2 regions of the Streptomyces sp. NPDC030838 genome follow, and region 1 is predicted to be linked to the other one. Evidence: riboswitches for the same ligand, from Rfam matches in the RefSeq annotation. Region 1 holds a riboswitch; the other holds the start of a gene.
The links. A riboswitch is a leader RNA that binds a small molecule or an ion and turns the genes downstream of it on or off. The one in region 1 is predicted to bind thiamine pyrophosphate.
Positions count from the first base shown of each region.

Region 2: linked by a shared signal. The riboswitch ahead of ACZ42A_RS21675 (thiamine ABC transporter substrate-binding protein) and the one ahead of thiO (glycine oxidase ThiO) in region 1 are both predicted to bind thiamine pyrophosphate.

Region 1 is NZ_JBVIED010000001.1:209,456-216,385, reverse strand. Features, by position in the region: gene ACZ42A_RS00980 (thiazole synthase) at 1-421, opposite strand, end outside; gene thiS (sulfur carrier protein ThiS) at 425-625, opposite strand; gene thiO (glycine oxidase ThiO) at 622-1,845, opposite strand; TPP riboswitch at 1,843-1,954, opposite strand; gene ACZ42A_RS00965 (avidin-fold protein) at 2,007-2,357, shown strand; gene ACZ42A_RS00960 (NAD(P)/FAD-dependent oxidoreductase) at 2,390-3,631, shown strand; gene ACZ42A_RS00955 (Rv2175c family DNA-binding protein) at 3,753-4,118, shown strand; gene thiE (thiamine phosphate synthase) at 4,257-4,913, shown strand; gene metF (methylenetetrahydrofolate reductase [NAD(P)H]) at 5,077-6,000, shown strand; gene ACZ42A_RS00940 (SCO2102 family sporulation regulator) at 6,057-6,930, shown strand, end outside.
Region 2 is NZ_JBVIED010000008.1:138,279-145,208, reverse strand. Features, by position in the region: gene pyrH (UMP kinase) at 1-593, shown strand, start outside; gene frr (ribosome recycling factor) at 738-1,295, shown strand; gene ACZ42A_RS21685 (phosphatidate cytidylyltransferase) at 1,295-2,413, shown strand; gene rlmN (dual-specificity RNA methyltransferase RlmN) at 2,545-3,651, shown strand; TPP riboswitch at 3,676-3,781, shown strand; gene ACZ42A_RS21675 (thiamine ABC transporter substrate-binding protein) at 3,860-4,945, shown strand; gene ACZ42A_RS21670 (ABC transporter permease) at 4,921-6,618, shown strand; gene ACZ42A_RS21665 (ABC transporter ATP-binding protein) at 6,619-6,930, shown strand, end outside.

The DNA of each region.
Region 1 (6,930 bases):
GCGCCAGCACCGGGTCGTCGTTGGTGTACGGCAGCACCGTGAACCCGTCGTCGACCAGCGTCTCGGCGGCCTCCAGCAGCTCGATCGGGTCCGGCAGCAGGGTGCGCTCGTCGGCGATGACCTCCAGCTTGACCAGGTCCGTGCCCAGCGCCTCGCGGGCCAGCCGCGCGGTGAGCACCGCCTCACCGGCGGTGAAGCAGCCCGCCGTGTTCGGCAGCACCCGGATGCCCAGCCTGTCCAGCACGGACAGCACCGAGCCGTGCACGTCCGGGTTCACCCGGCGCATGGCGACCGTCGTCAGCTCGGTCCCGGACGCCACCAGGGCGCGCTCCAGGACCTCCAGGCTGGGCGCGCCGCCGGTGCCCATGATCAGCCGGGATGTGAAGGTCGTACCACCGAGGACGAAGGGGTCGTCGGCCATGGGTCAGCCTCCTTGGACGGCGGTGAGGACTTCGACGCGGTCTCCGTCGGAGAGCGCGGTCGTCGCCCACTGTCCGCGCGGGACGACGGTTTCGTTGAGGGCGGCGGCCACGCCGGAGGGCGCCGCGGTGAGGGTGCGGACGACGGCCTCGAGTGCCGTGCCGGGCGCGACCTCGCGGGCCTCGCCGTTGACCGAGATCTTCATGCGGGCTGCTCCGTGCGTGCGGGCTGCGTGGGGGCGGGCTGCGTGGAGGCGGGCTCCGTGGGTGCGGCGGCGGTGAAACGCTTCGGTGTGAACGGGCGGGCCTCCTCCGGCAGGTCGCCGGTGGCCAGGGCGTGTGCCATCACGTCACCCGTCACCGGGGTCAGCAGCACCCCGTTGCGGTAGTGGCCGGTGGCCAGCAGCAGCCCGTCGAGGTCGGTCGGGCCGAGCAGCGGCGCGTTGTCGGGGGAGCCGGGGCGCAGCCCCGCGCGGGTCTCCGTCAGCGGCAGCTCGGTGATGCCCGGCACCAGCTCATGGGCGTCGCGCAGCAGCTCGTACACGCCACCCGCGGTCACCGTCGTGTCCCAGCCCAGCTCCTCGCTGGTCGCGCCGACCACCAGCTCGCCGTTCTCGCGCGGCACCAGGTAGACATGGCTGCCGCGCACCACGGCCCGCACGGTCCGGCTCAGGAACGGGGCGTACCGCTCCGGCACGGTCAGCCGCAGCACCTGCCCCTTCACCGGCCGCACCGGCGGCAGGACGGCGTCCGGGACGCCCGCGAGGCACCCGCTGAGGCTGCCGGCGGCGAGCACCACCTGCCCGGCGCCCAGCGCGGTGCCGTCGGCCGTCACGACCCCCGTGGCGCGGTCCCGTACGACGGTGAGCCGCTCCGCGCGGACGCGGTGGAACACCACCCCCGCCCGCTCGCACGCCACCACCAGGGCGGCCGCCAGCCGCCGCGGGTCGATCTGGTGGTCGCCGTCGACCCGCAGGCCCCCGCGCACGCCGGGCGCGAGCATCGGCTCCAGGCGCCGGCACTCGCGCCCCGACAGCCACTCCGAGTCGAGCCCCGACTCCCGTTGCAGGGCGTGCAGTTCGCGCAGATGGGCGCGGTCGTCGGCGTCCAGCGCGACGGCGAGCGTGCCGCACTGGCGGTAGCCGAGGTCGTGCCCCGTGAGGTCGGTCAGCTCGGCCGCGAACTCCGGGTAGCGGCGGGCCGAGGCCAGGTTCAGGCCGAGCAGGGTCTGCTCGCCGTAGTGCAGTTCGGTGACGGCGGCGAGCATCCCGGCCGCCACCTGGGCGGCCCCGCCGCCCGGTTCGGGGTCCAGCACCGCCGTGGCGAACCCGCGCTGCGCGGCCCGCCAGGCCGTGACCAGACCGATGATCCCGCCCCCGATGACCAGGACGTCGGATGTGTCGGATGTGTCGGACGTACGCGACATGGGCGTCCAGCCCCTCCCTTCGCCGGCATGACCCGGATCAGGTTCGTACGGTCGGAGGCCGCCAGCCTCCCTCTCAGCCCGGTGCGTCCGGGCTCCCGCGAGTGCTTTACGTTGGCCACCCTAGCCCGACGCCGCACGACTCTGTAAGGGAGCCTCCGCCCGTGGCCCGCAGCCTCGACGGTCTCGTCCTCGCCCCCGTCGCCGACCAGGCGCCCGGCCAGGTGGGCACCCGCACCCGGTTCCGCTACCACGAGAAGGACGGCGAGATCTGGGCCGAGTACGCGGGCGGCGACGTCGTCCGCGGGCACCTCGTGGGTACCCGGGAGGGCGACCGGCTGGACTTCCGGTACGTCCAGCTCAAGCAGGACGGGACGACGTCCTCCGGGCACTGCGTGTCGCGGGTGGTGGAGCTGCCCGACGGGCGGGTGCGGCTGGAGGAAACCTGGGAGTGGGAGTCCCAGGAGGGCTCCGGAACCAGCGTTGTGGAGCAGGTCACGGCGCAGGAGCGCTGACTGACGAAATGTCAGTTGTCTATGGTGATCAGGTGAGCGAGCAGACGCAGGAACGGGGATCGTCCGCGGCGCGGCGGGTGGTCGTGGCGGGCGCCGGCATGGCCGGGGTGCAGACCGCGGTCGCCCTGCGGGAGCAGGGCTTCACCGGCACGGTGACGCTGATCGGCGCGGAACCCCACCAGCCGTACGACCGGCCGCCCCTGTCCAAGGCCGTCCTGCTCGGCACCGCCGAGGGCTCCGCCTTCGACGTCGACTTCGAGGCGCTCGGCATCGAACTCCACCTCGGGCGCGAGGTGACGGGGGTGCGCCCCGCCGACCACGAGCTGGACACCGAGGCCGGGCCGGTGCCGTACGACGTCCTGGTCGTCGCCACCGGCGCCGAACCGATCCGGCTGCCGGGCGCCGAGGGCGTGCCGGGAGTGCATCTGCTGCGCACCCTGGACGACGCCGAGCGGCTGCGGCCGGTGCTCGCCCGGCAGCACGACATCGTGGTCGTCGGCGCGGGCTGGATCGGCGCGGAGTTCGCCACCGCCGCGCGTGAGGCGGGCTGCGCGGTGACCGTCGTGGAGGCCGCCGACCGGCCGCTCGCCGGGGCGCTGCCCGCCGAGGTGGCCGCGCCGATGACCGGCTGGTACGCCGACGCCGGTGCCGAGCTGCGGACCCACGCGCGCGTGGAGCGCGTCGAGCCCGGCACGGTGGTCCTCGACGACGGGACGCGGCTGCCCGCCGGGGCCGTGGTCGTCGGCATCGGCGCCCGCCCCGCCACGGCCTGGCTGGCGGGCTCCGGCATCGAGCTGGGGAAGCACGGCGAGGTCGTGGCCGACGACCGTCTGCGCACCTCCGCGCCGGACGTGTACGCGGTCGGCGACTGCGCGTCCTTCCCGTCCGCGCGGTACGGCGAGCGGCTGCTGGTGCACCACTGGGACAACGCCCTCCAGGGCCCCCGTACGGTCGCCGCGAACATCATCGGCGCGGCCACGGGGGAGACCCCGGCGGCCTACGACCCGGTCCCGTACTTCTGGTCCGAGCAGTTCGGCCGCTTCGTGCAGTACGCCGGGCACCACGCTTCCGCCGACACCCTGCTGTGGCGCGGCGACCCCTCCGGGCCCGCCTGGACGGTCTGCTGGCTGCGTGAGGGGCGCCTGGTCGCGCTGCTGGCGGTGGGCCGCCCGCGAGACCTGGCCCAGGGCCGCCGCCTGATCGAGTCGGGCACGCCGATGGACCCGGAGCTGCTCACGGACCCGGGCCGGCCGCTGAAGTCGGCCACGGCGTAGCCGGGCGCGGGGGCGGGAGGGCGTCGCCGGGGGGCGCGGGCGGCCTCGTCGCCCACTCCGTCGGCCCTGCCGCGCCCGCCCTGGCTACCGACTGTCAGTCCGGGATGGCAGGCTTGGTGACGTGACCGAGATTGACGCAAAGATCGATGCTCTCGTCCCCGCCTGGCTCACCCTCCCCGACATCGCCGAAAAGCTCGGCGTCGAGGTGACGCGTGTGCGGCAGCTGGTCAAGGAGGGCCAGCTCATCGCCGTACGCCGTGGTGAGAACCGCGCGCTGCACGTTCCCGCCGCCTTCATCGACGGGGACAAGGTGGTCAAGGGCCTGTCCGGGACCCTGACGCTCCTGCGGGACGACGGCTTCACGGACGAAGAGATGCTGGAGTGGCTCTTCACCCCTGACGAGAGCCTGCCCGGCACCCCCGCGCAGGCCCTCAGCGAGAATCGCGGCACGGAGGTGAAGCGCCGGGCCCAGGCGCTCGCCGTGTGATCTGAGCACACCGACCGAACAACTCTGAACAACCGTCCGGAGTACGGGCCGCGGCGCGCACCGGGCCACGGCCGTGGTTCACTGCGGCCGCGGCAGGCCGCCCGCGGCCCGTACGCCATCGACAACGGGGGGACACCCATGCCCGACACCGCCACCACCGCCCGCGCCCGCCTGGCCGACGCCCGGCTCTACCTGTGCACGGACGCCCGCACGCGCCAGGGCGACCTGCCCGAGTTCCTGGACGCGGTGCTGGCCGGCGGCGTCGACATCGTGCAGCTGCGCGACAAGGGCATGGAGGCGGCCGAGGAGCTGGCGCACCTGGAGGTCTTCGCCGACGCCTGCGCCCGGCACGGCAAGCTGCTCGCCGTCAACGACCGCGCGGACGTCGCCCACGCCGCCCGTGCGGACGTCCTCCACCTCGGGCAGGGCGACCTCCCGGTCCCCGCGGCCCGGGCGATCCTCGGTGAGGACGTCCTCATAGGCCGCTCCACCCACGCCGAGGCCGAGGCCGCCGCGGCCGCCGTCCAGGAGGGCGTGGACTACTTCTGCACGGGCCCGTGCTGGCCCACCCCCACCAAGCCGGGCCGCCACGCCCCCGGCCTCGACCTGGTGCGGTACACGGCCGCCCTGGGCACCGACCGCCCCTGGTTCGCCATCGGCGGCATCGACCTGAGCAACCTCGACGAGGTGCTGGAGGCGGGCGCCCGCCGGGTCGTCGTGGTCCGCGCGATCACCGAGGCGGACGACCCCGGCGCCGCGGCGGCGGAGCTGGCCAAGCGGCTGCGGGAGGCGTAGGTCCTGTCACGGGGGCATTAAAGGTCCTGTCGCGGGAGGCGCGGGGCCGGTTTTCCGCCCCGGTGTCCGCCGATTTGTCCAAGGGGTGGACAACAAAGCGACAATTCGGGCAAATCTCCTGGCTCCGGTTGGGTGACCCCCGCCCCCTGGCTAACCTGCCCGTATGGCCCTCGGCACCGCATCCACCAGGTCGGACCACGCCCCGACCGTGCGCGACATGCTCGCGACCGGCAAGACGACGTACTCGTTCGAGTTCTACGCCCCGAAGACCCCGAAGGGCGAGCGGATGCTGTGGAACGCGCTGCGCCGGGTCGAGGCCGTGGCTCCCGACTTCGTCTCCGTGACCTACGGCGCCGGCGGCTCCACCCGCGCCGGCACCGTCAAGGCGACGGAGGCGATCGCCTCGGACACCACCCTCACCCCGATCGCCCACCTCACCGCGGTCGACCACTCGGTGGCCGACCTGCGCAACATCATCGGCCAGTACGCCGACGCCGGGATCCGCAACATGCTCGCGCTGCGCGGCGACCCGCCCGGCGACCCCATGGGCGAGTGGGTGCCGCACCCCCAGGGCCTGACCTACGCCGCCGAACTGGTCGAACTGATCAAGAACTCCGGCGACTTCTGCGTGGGCGTCGCGGCCTTCCCCGCGATGCACCCGCGCTCCCTGGACTGGGACACCGACGTCCGGCACTTCGTCGACAAGTGCCGCGCGGGCGCGGACTACGCGATCACCCAGATGTTCTTCCACCCGGAGGACTATCTGCGGCTGCGCGACCGCGTCGCGGCGGCCGGCTGCGACACCCCGATCATCCCCGAGGTCATGCCCATCGCCAGCGTGAAGACGCTGGAGCGGGTACCGTCGCTCACCAACGCCGCCTTCCCGGACGCCCTGAAAGAGCGGATCCTCACAGCACAAGACAATCCCGCCGCTGTACGCTCCATTGGCATCGAGTTCGCCACGGAGTTCTGCGCGCGGCTGCTGGCCGAGGGAGTGCCCGGACTGCACTTCATCACGCTCAACAACTCCACGGCGACGCTGGAAATCTACGAGAATCTGGGCCTGCACCACCCACCGCAGGCCTAGACCGGTCGCACGGTCATACGACACACTGCGTAGCGGCCACTGGGAGAGGGGCGTACATGGGCTGGACGGTCCTCTACATCGCGTTCGGCATCGTCGCGCTGTGGCTGCTCGGCGAGGTCCTGCTGCAGTACAAGGCACGACTGCGCTGGCGGCTGCTGGCGTTCGTGGGCTTTCTGGGTGTCGTCGTCGGTGTACTGATCCCGTCCGTCGTCGTGATCGGACTGGGTGCCGCCGCGTTCGCGGTCGGGCAGACCTACGTCACGCTGTCGTTCCGCCGTGGCTTCGCGGCCGGCTGGGCGGTCACCGCCCGCCCGGTGCTCGGCGGCGGCAAGCGCGACCGCCGGGACCGCCAGGACCCGACCCTGGAGGTGTCCGACCTCCAGGCGGCCGACTATCCCGACGCCACGCAGCGTGACGACAGCGGCTCCTACGGCGACGACCACGACCGCGACGATGTCTTCACCCCGGCCCGTCCCGCCGCCGCCCCCACGGCCGCCGAGGCCACTGCCGTCTACGAGCCGCAGCCGATGCCCGACGAGACCGGCTCCTACGGCGTGTACTCCCCGGACCAGTACGCGGCCGCCGCGCAGACCGCCGACCAGGGCTACGGCTACGACGGCTACGGCGCCTACCAGCAGCAGTACGGCTACGACACCACCGGCCAGCAGCAGTACGCCGCCTACTCGGACCCGTACATCGGCACCCAGACCTACAGCGGCGCCGCCTACGACCCGGCCTACGACACGCAGTACGGCCAGCAGGCCTACGCCCAGGACCAGTACGCCGCCGGGGGCTACGGCGGCGAGACCCCGCCCGGCGGGGTGTGGGTCCCGCAGCAGCGCACCACCGACGACGCGTACGGCGGTGACCTCCCGCCGGAGCAGCCGTACGGCTACCAGGGCGACGGCCAGGGACAGGGCCAGGGCTACG
Region 2 (6,930 bases), on a different contig from region 1:
TCGCGGTCGTCATCGGCGGCGGCAACTTCTTCCGCGGCGCCGAACTCCAGCAGCGCGGCATGGACCGCGCCCGCTCGGACTACATGGGCATGCTCGGCACCGTGATGAACTGCCTCGCCCTCCAGGACTTCCTGGAGAAGGAGGGCATCGACAGCCGGGTCCAGACCGCCATCACCATGGGCCAGGTCGCCGAGCCGTACATCCCGCTGCGCGCCGTGCGCCACCTGGAGAAGGGCCGCGTGGTCATCTTCGGCGCCGGTATGGGCATGCCGTACTTCTCCACCGACACCACCGCCGCCCAGCGCGCCCTGGAGATCGACGCCGAGGCGCTGCTGATGGGCAAGAACGGAGTGGACGGGGTCTACGACTCCGACCCGAAGACCAACCCGGACGCCGTGAAGTTCGACGCGCTCGGCTACGGCGAGGTCATCACGCGCGACCTGAAGGTCGCCGACGCCACGGCCATCACGCTGTGCCGCGACAACAAGCTGCCGATCCTCGTCTTCGAGCTTCTGGCCGAGGGCAATATCGCCCGGGCCGTCAAGGGTGAGAAGATCGGCACGCTGGTGGGTGACCAGGGCAGCCGGAACTGACCGGTTGAACCACGGACCCTGGCCGGGGGATGGACAATGTCCTGCCGGTCGGGAACCGTGCAGGAAGAAGACGCGACGCAGCCGGCCGCCGACCACAACACGTCAACCGCAGCCGGGCCTACTCAAGACACGCAGGAGCAAGTGGTGATCGAAGAGACCCTCCTCGAGGCCGAGGAGAAGATGGAGAAGGCCGTCGTGGTCGCCAAGGAGGACTTCGCCGCGATCCGCACCGGCCGTGCGCACCCGGCGATGTTCAACAAGATCGTGGCCGACTACTACGGCGCGCCGACGCCGATCAACCAGCTGGCCTCGTTCTCCGTGCCGGAGCCGCGCATGGCCGTCGTGACGCCGTTCGACAAGAGCGCGCTGCGCAACATCGAGCAGGCGATCCGCGACTCCGACCTGGGCGTCAACCCGAGCAACGACGGCAACATCATTCGCGTGGTGTTCCCCGAGCTGACCGAGGAGCGCCGCCGCGAGTACATCAAGGTCGCCAAGGGCAAGGGCGAGGACGCGAAGATCTCGATCCGCTCGGTGCGCCGCAAGGCCAAGGACGCCATCGACAAGCTGATCAAGGACGGCGAGATCGGCGAGGACGAGGGCCGGCGTGCGGAGAAGGAGCTCGACGACACCACCGCGAAGTACGTCGCCCAGGTGGACGAGCTCCTGAAGCACAAGGAAGCCGAACTGCTCGAGGTCTGATGAACGACTCTTCCTGGGGGGCGCCGCAGACCGGGTACTGGGGGCCGTCCGACCAGGGGCCTGTCGCGGGGTCCGCCCCGGCGGGTCCCGCGTACGATGCGCGTGACGCGCAGCAGACTCGGCCCATGCCCATCGTGCCCGACGTATCCGCACACGGCGGAAACCAGGATGACGACCGGGGGGCCGCTCGGCTGAGCGGCCCCCTGTTCCGAGACGAGAGCACGTCGGCGCCCTCCCCTGGAGCGCCGCAGAATCCGGATGCCATGCCCGACGCCCCGCAGCCGGCCCCCGCACCGCAGAAGAAGAGCGCGGGCCGGGACCTCGGTGCCGCGATAGGGGTCGGGGTCGCGCTCGGCGCGGTGATCGTCGCGTCGCTGTTCGTCGTCAAGGCCGTGTTCGTGGGCGTGATCGCGGTCGCCGTGGTCGTCGGGCTGTGGGAGCTGACCAAGCGGCTGGAGGAGCGCAAGGGCATTCGCGCTCCGCTGGTGCCGCTCGCGGTCGGCGGTGCGGCGATGGTCGTCGCCGGGTATGTCCGGGGCGCCGAGGGCGCGTGGGTGGCGATGGCGCTCACCGCGCTGGCGGTGCTGGTCTGGCGGATGACGGAACCGCCGGAGGGTTATCTGAAGGACGTCACGGCCGGTGTCTTCGCCGCGTTCTACGTGCCGTTCCTGGCCACGTTCGTCGCGATGATGCTGACGGCCGAGGACGGGCCGTGGCGGGTACTGACGTTCCTGCTGCTGACGGTGGTCAGCGACACCGGGGCGTACGCCGTCGGCTGGCGGTTCGGCAGGCACAAGCTGGCGCCGCGGATCAGCCCCGGCAAGACCCGCGAGGGCCTGCTGGGCGCGGTGACGTTCGCGATGGCGGTGGGCGCGCTGTGCATGGAGTTCCTGGTGGACGGCGGCTCCTGGTGGCAGGGGCTGCTGCTCGGCCTCGCGGTCGCGGCCAGCGCCACGCTGGGCGACCTCGGCGAGTCCATGATCAAGCGGGACCTGGGCATCAAGGACATGGGCACCCTGCTGCCGGGCCACGGCGGCATCATGGACCGGCTGGACTCGCTGCTGCCGACTGCTCCGGTGGTGTGGCTGCTGCTGGTGGTCTTCGTCGGGAGCGCCTGACAGGTCGTATACGACGCCGGTGAGACCCCGCCCTGCCGAGGGCGGGGTCTCGTCGTCTCGGCGAAGGCCCGCTGGGCGGCGGAGACGGGCGGCTCGGGACACCCAAGTCGATCTGCGACACTGGATGCACCATGCCCAAGCCCGGAGAACTCACTTTCGTCGCGCCGCGCGGAGCCAAGAAGCCGCCGCGGCACCTTGCCGATCTCTCGCCCGCGGAGCGGAAGGACGCCGTCGCGGAGATCGGTGAGAAGCCGTTCCGTGCCAAGCAGCTCGCGCAGCACTACTTCGCGCGCTACGCGCACGACCCGGAGCAGTGGACCGACATCCCCGCCGGTTCCCGCGAGAAGCTGCGCGAGGCGCTGTTCCCGGAGCTGATGACGGTCGTCCGGCGTCTGTCGACCGACGAGGGCGCCACCCGCAAGACGCTGTGGCGGCTGTTCGACGGCACGCTCGTGGAGTCGGTGCTCATGCGCTACCCGGACCGGGTGACCATGTGCATCAGCTCGCAGGCCGGGTGCGGGATGAACTGTCCCTTCTGCGCCACCGGGCAGGCGGGGCTCGACCGCAACCTCTCCACCGCCGAGATCGTGCACCAGATCGTGGACGGCATGCGGGCGCTGCGCGACGGCGAGGTGCCCGGCGGACCCGCGCGGCTGTCGAACATCGTCTTCATGGGGATGGGCGAGCCGCTCGCCAACTACAAGCGGGTGGTCGGTGCCATCCGCGCCCTGACCGACCCCGCCCCCGACGGGCTGGGCCTGTCGCAGCGCGGTATCACCGTGTCGACGGTCGGGCTGGTCCCGGCGATCCACCGGTTCGCCGACGAGGGCTTCAAGTGCCGCCTCGCGATCTCGCTGCACGCGCCCGACGACGAGCTGCGCGACACCCTCGTCCCGGTCAACACCCGGTGGAAGGTGCGCGAGGTCCTGGACGCCGGTTTCGAGTACGTCGAGAAGTCCGGGCGCCGGCTGTCGATCGAGTACGCGCTGATCCGGGACATCAACGACCAGGCCTGGCGCGGCGACCGGCTCGGGCGGCTGCTCAAGGGCCGGCCCGTGCACGTCAATCTCATTCCGCTGAACCCGACCCCCGGGTCGAAGTGGACCGCCTCCCGCCCCGAGGACGAGAAGGCGTTCGTCGAGGCCATCGCCGCGCATGGTGTGCCGGTGACCATCCGGGACACCCGTGGTCAGGAGATCGACGGGGCGTGTGGTCAGCTCGCGGCCACCGAGAGGTAGTCTGACCGCCGTCAGTACATCTACATATTCCGACAGGGGAGCGCCACAGCGCTGAGAGTGCGGCACCGGCCGCAGACCCTCCGAACCTGGCCCAGGTCATTCTGGGTAGGGAGATCGGTCATCACTCGAGCTGTTGCGCCCTGCCCGGGACTCCCAGAGATCCCGGGCAGGGCCGCGTCTCTTCCTGGTCACCCCCAGGAGGAATTCAGTGAGCATCACCAAGAAGGCCACGCTCGTGGCCGTCGGGCTCGGCCTGGTCACGCTGTCCGCGTGCGGGTCGTCGGACGGGGACGCGTCGTCCGGCGGCTCCGGATCCAAGACCGTCACGCTCGTCAGCCACAACTCGTGGGCCGTCTCGAAGGACGTCCTCGCCGCCTTCGAGAAGGAGTCCGGCTACAAGGTCAGGGTCCTGGAGGACGGCGACGCCGGGCAGGCCGTCAACAAGGCGATCCTGACCAAGGACAACCCGCAGGGCGACGTCTTCTTCGGTGTCGACAACACGCTGCTGTCCCGCGCCCTCGACAACGGTCTCTTCCAGTCGTACGAGCCGAAGGGCTCCGATCTGGTCCTGCCCGAGTACCGCGTCGACCAGGAGGAGCACCGGGTCACGCCCGTCGACACCGGTGACATCTGCGTCAACTACGACAAGGCGTACTTCAGCGAGCGCAAGCTGACCCCGCCGGACTCCTTCGACGACCTGACCAAGCCGGAGTACAAGAACCTCCTGGTCACCGAGAACCCGGCCACCTCCTCGCCCGGGCTCGGCTTCCTGCTCGGCACGGCCGCGCAGTACGGCGACGACGGATGGCAGGACTACTGGAAAAAGCTGAAGGCCAACGGCGTGAAGGTGGTCGACGGCTGGGAGCAGGCCTACAACGAGGAGTTCTCCGGTTCCGCCGGCGGAAAGAAGGCGGGCGCCGACCGGCCGCTGGTGGTGTCCTACGCCTCCTCCCCGCCGGCCGAGGTGATCTACGCCGACCCGAAGCCGAAGACCGCCCCGACCGGTGTCGCCATGGGCACCTGCTTCCGGCAGGTCGAGTACGCGGGTCTGCTGAGCAACGCGAAGAACCCCGAGGGCGGCAAGGCGCTGCTGGACTTCCTGCTCACCAAGGAGTTCCAGGACGACATGCCGCTGAACATGTTCGTCTACCCGGTGCGGGAGGGCGCCCAGGTGCCCGAGGAGTTCGTGAAGTACGGCCCGCAGGCCGAGGACCCCGAGACCATGGACCCGGCGAAGATCGCCGACAACCGTGACGACTGGGTCAAGTCGTGGACCTCGCTCGTACTGAAGTAGCCCCCCGCAAGGGAGCCCCGCGAGCCCCGCGCAAGGGCGGCGCGAGGAGCGCGGCGGCGCGGCTCGGGCTCATGGCCCTGCCCGTCGCGTTCTTCGCCGTCTTCTTCGCCTACCCCGTCGCCGCGATCGTCGCCCGCGGGCTGACGGTGGACGGGGCCTGGCAGTTCGGGCGGCTCGCGGACGTCCTCGGCGACCCCGCCATCCGGCACGTCCTGTGGTTCACCACCTGGCAGGCGCTCGCCTCCACCGCGCTGACCCTGCTGATCGCGCTGCCCGCCGCGTACGTCTTCGCCCGCTTCGCCTTCCCCGGCAAGCAGGTGCTGCGCGCGGTGGTGACCGTCCCGTTCGTGCTGCCCACGGTCGTGGCCGGTTCGGCGTTCCTGGCGCTGCTCGGGCGCGGCGGGCTGCTCGACGAGCTGTGGGGCGTACGGCTGGACACCACGGTGTGGGCGATCCTGCTCGCGCATGTCTTCTTCAACTACGCGGTCGTGGTCCGCACGGTCGGAGGGCTGTGGGCGCAGCTCGACCCCCGGCAGGAGGAGGCCGCGCGGATGCTCGGCGCGTCCCGGTGGGCGGCCTGGCGGCAGGTCACCCTGCCCGCGCTCGCGCCCGCCGTGGCCGCGGCCGCGCTGATGGTGTTCCTGTTCACCTTCACCTCCTTCGGCGTGGTGCAGATCCTGGGCGGGCCCGCGTTCTCCACCCTCGAAGTGGAGATCTACCGGCAGACGTCGGAGATCTTCGACCTGTCCACGGCCGCGGTGCTCACCCTGATCCAGTTCGCGGCGGTGGGCGCGATCCTCGCCGTGCACGCCTGGACGGTACGGCGGCGGGAGACCGCGCTGCGGCTGGTGGACGCGGCGGTGACCGCGCGCCGGCCGCGCGGCGCCGGGCAGTGGGCGCTGCTGGCCGGGGTGCTCGTCACCGTCGCCCTGCTGCTGGTGCTGCCGCTGGCGGTGCTGGTGGAGCGCTCCCTGGACGCGCCCGGGTTCGCCTACTACGAGGCGCTGACCCGTGCTGACGGCGGCACCTTCCTCGTCCCGCCGATCGAGGCGATCGGCAACTCGCTGGAGTACGCCCTCGCGGCCACCGCCATCGCCGTCCTGATCGGCGGGCTCGCCGCTGCGGCCCTCACCCGGCGGGACGCCGGGCGGTTCGTCCGCGGGTTCGACGCGTTGCTGATGCTGCCGCTGGGCGTCTCCGCGGTGACCGTCGGCTTCGGCTTCCTGATCGCGCTCGACGAGCCGCCGCTGGACCTGCGGGCCTCCTGGATCCTGGTGCCGCTCGCGCAGGCGCTGGTTGGTGTCCCCTTCGTCGTACGGACCATGCTGCCCGTGCTGCGGGCGGTGGACGTACGGCTGCGGGAGGCCGCGGCGGTGCTGGGCGCGTCGCCGTGGCGGGTGTGGCGGGAGGTCGATCTGCCGATGGTGCGGCGGGCGCTGCTGGTCGCGGCCGGTTTCGCGTTCGCCGTGTCGCTGGGCGAGTTCGGGGCGACCGTGTTCATCGCGCGGCCCGACAACCCCACCCTGCCGGTCGCCGTGGCGCGGCTGCTGGGGCGGCCTGGCGACCTCAATTACGGGCAGGCGATGGCCCTGTCGACGATTCTGATGGTGGTGTGCGCGGTGGCGCTGCTGGTGCTGGAGCGGCTGCGGACCGACCGGACGGGGGAGTTCTAGATGCTTCTGGGCCTTGAGGGAGCCACCGTGCGGTTCGGCGGCCGCGCCGTGCTGGACGACGTCGATCTGGCGGTCGCCGAGCACGAGGTGGTGTGCGTGCTCGGGCCCAGCGGCAGCGGCAAGTCGACGCTGTTGCGGGCGGTGGCCGGGCTCCAGCCGCTGGACTCGGGGCGGGTGCTGCTCGACGGACGCGACCAGGCGGGCGTGCCCGCGCACCGGCGGGGCGTCGGGCTGATGTTCCAGGACCATCAGCTGTTCCCGCAGCGGGACGTGGCCGGCAACGTGGCGTTCGGGCTGCGGATGCACGGCCTG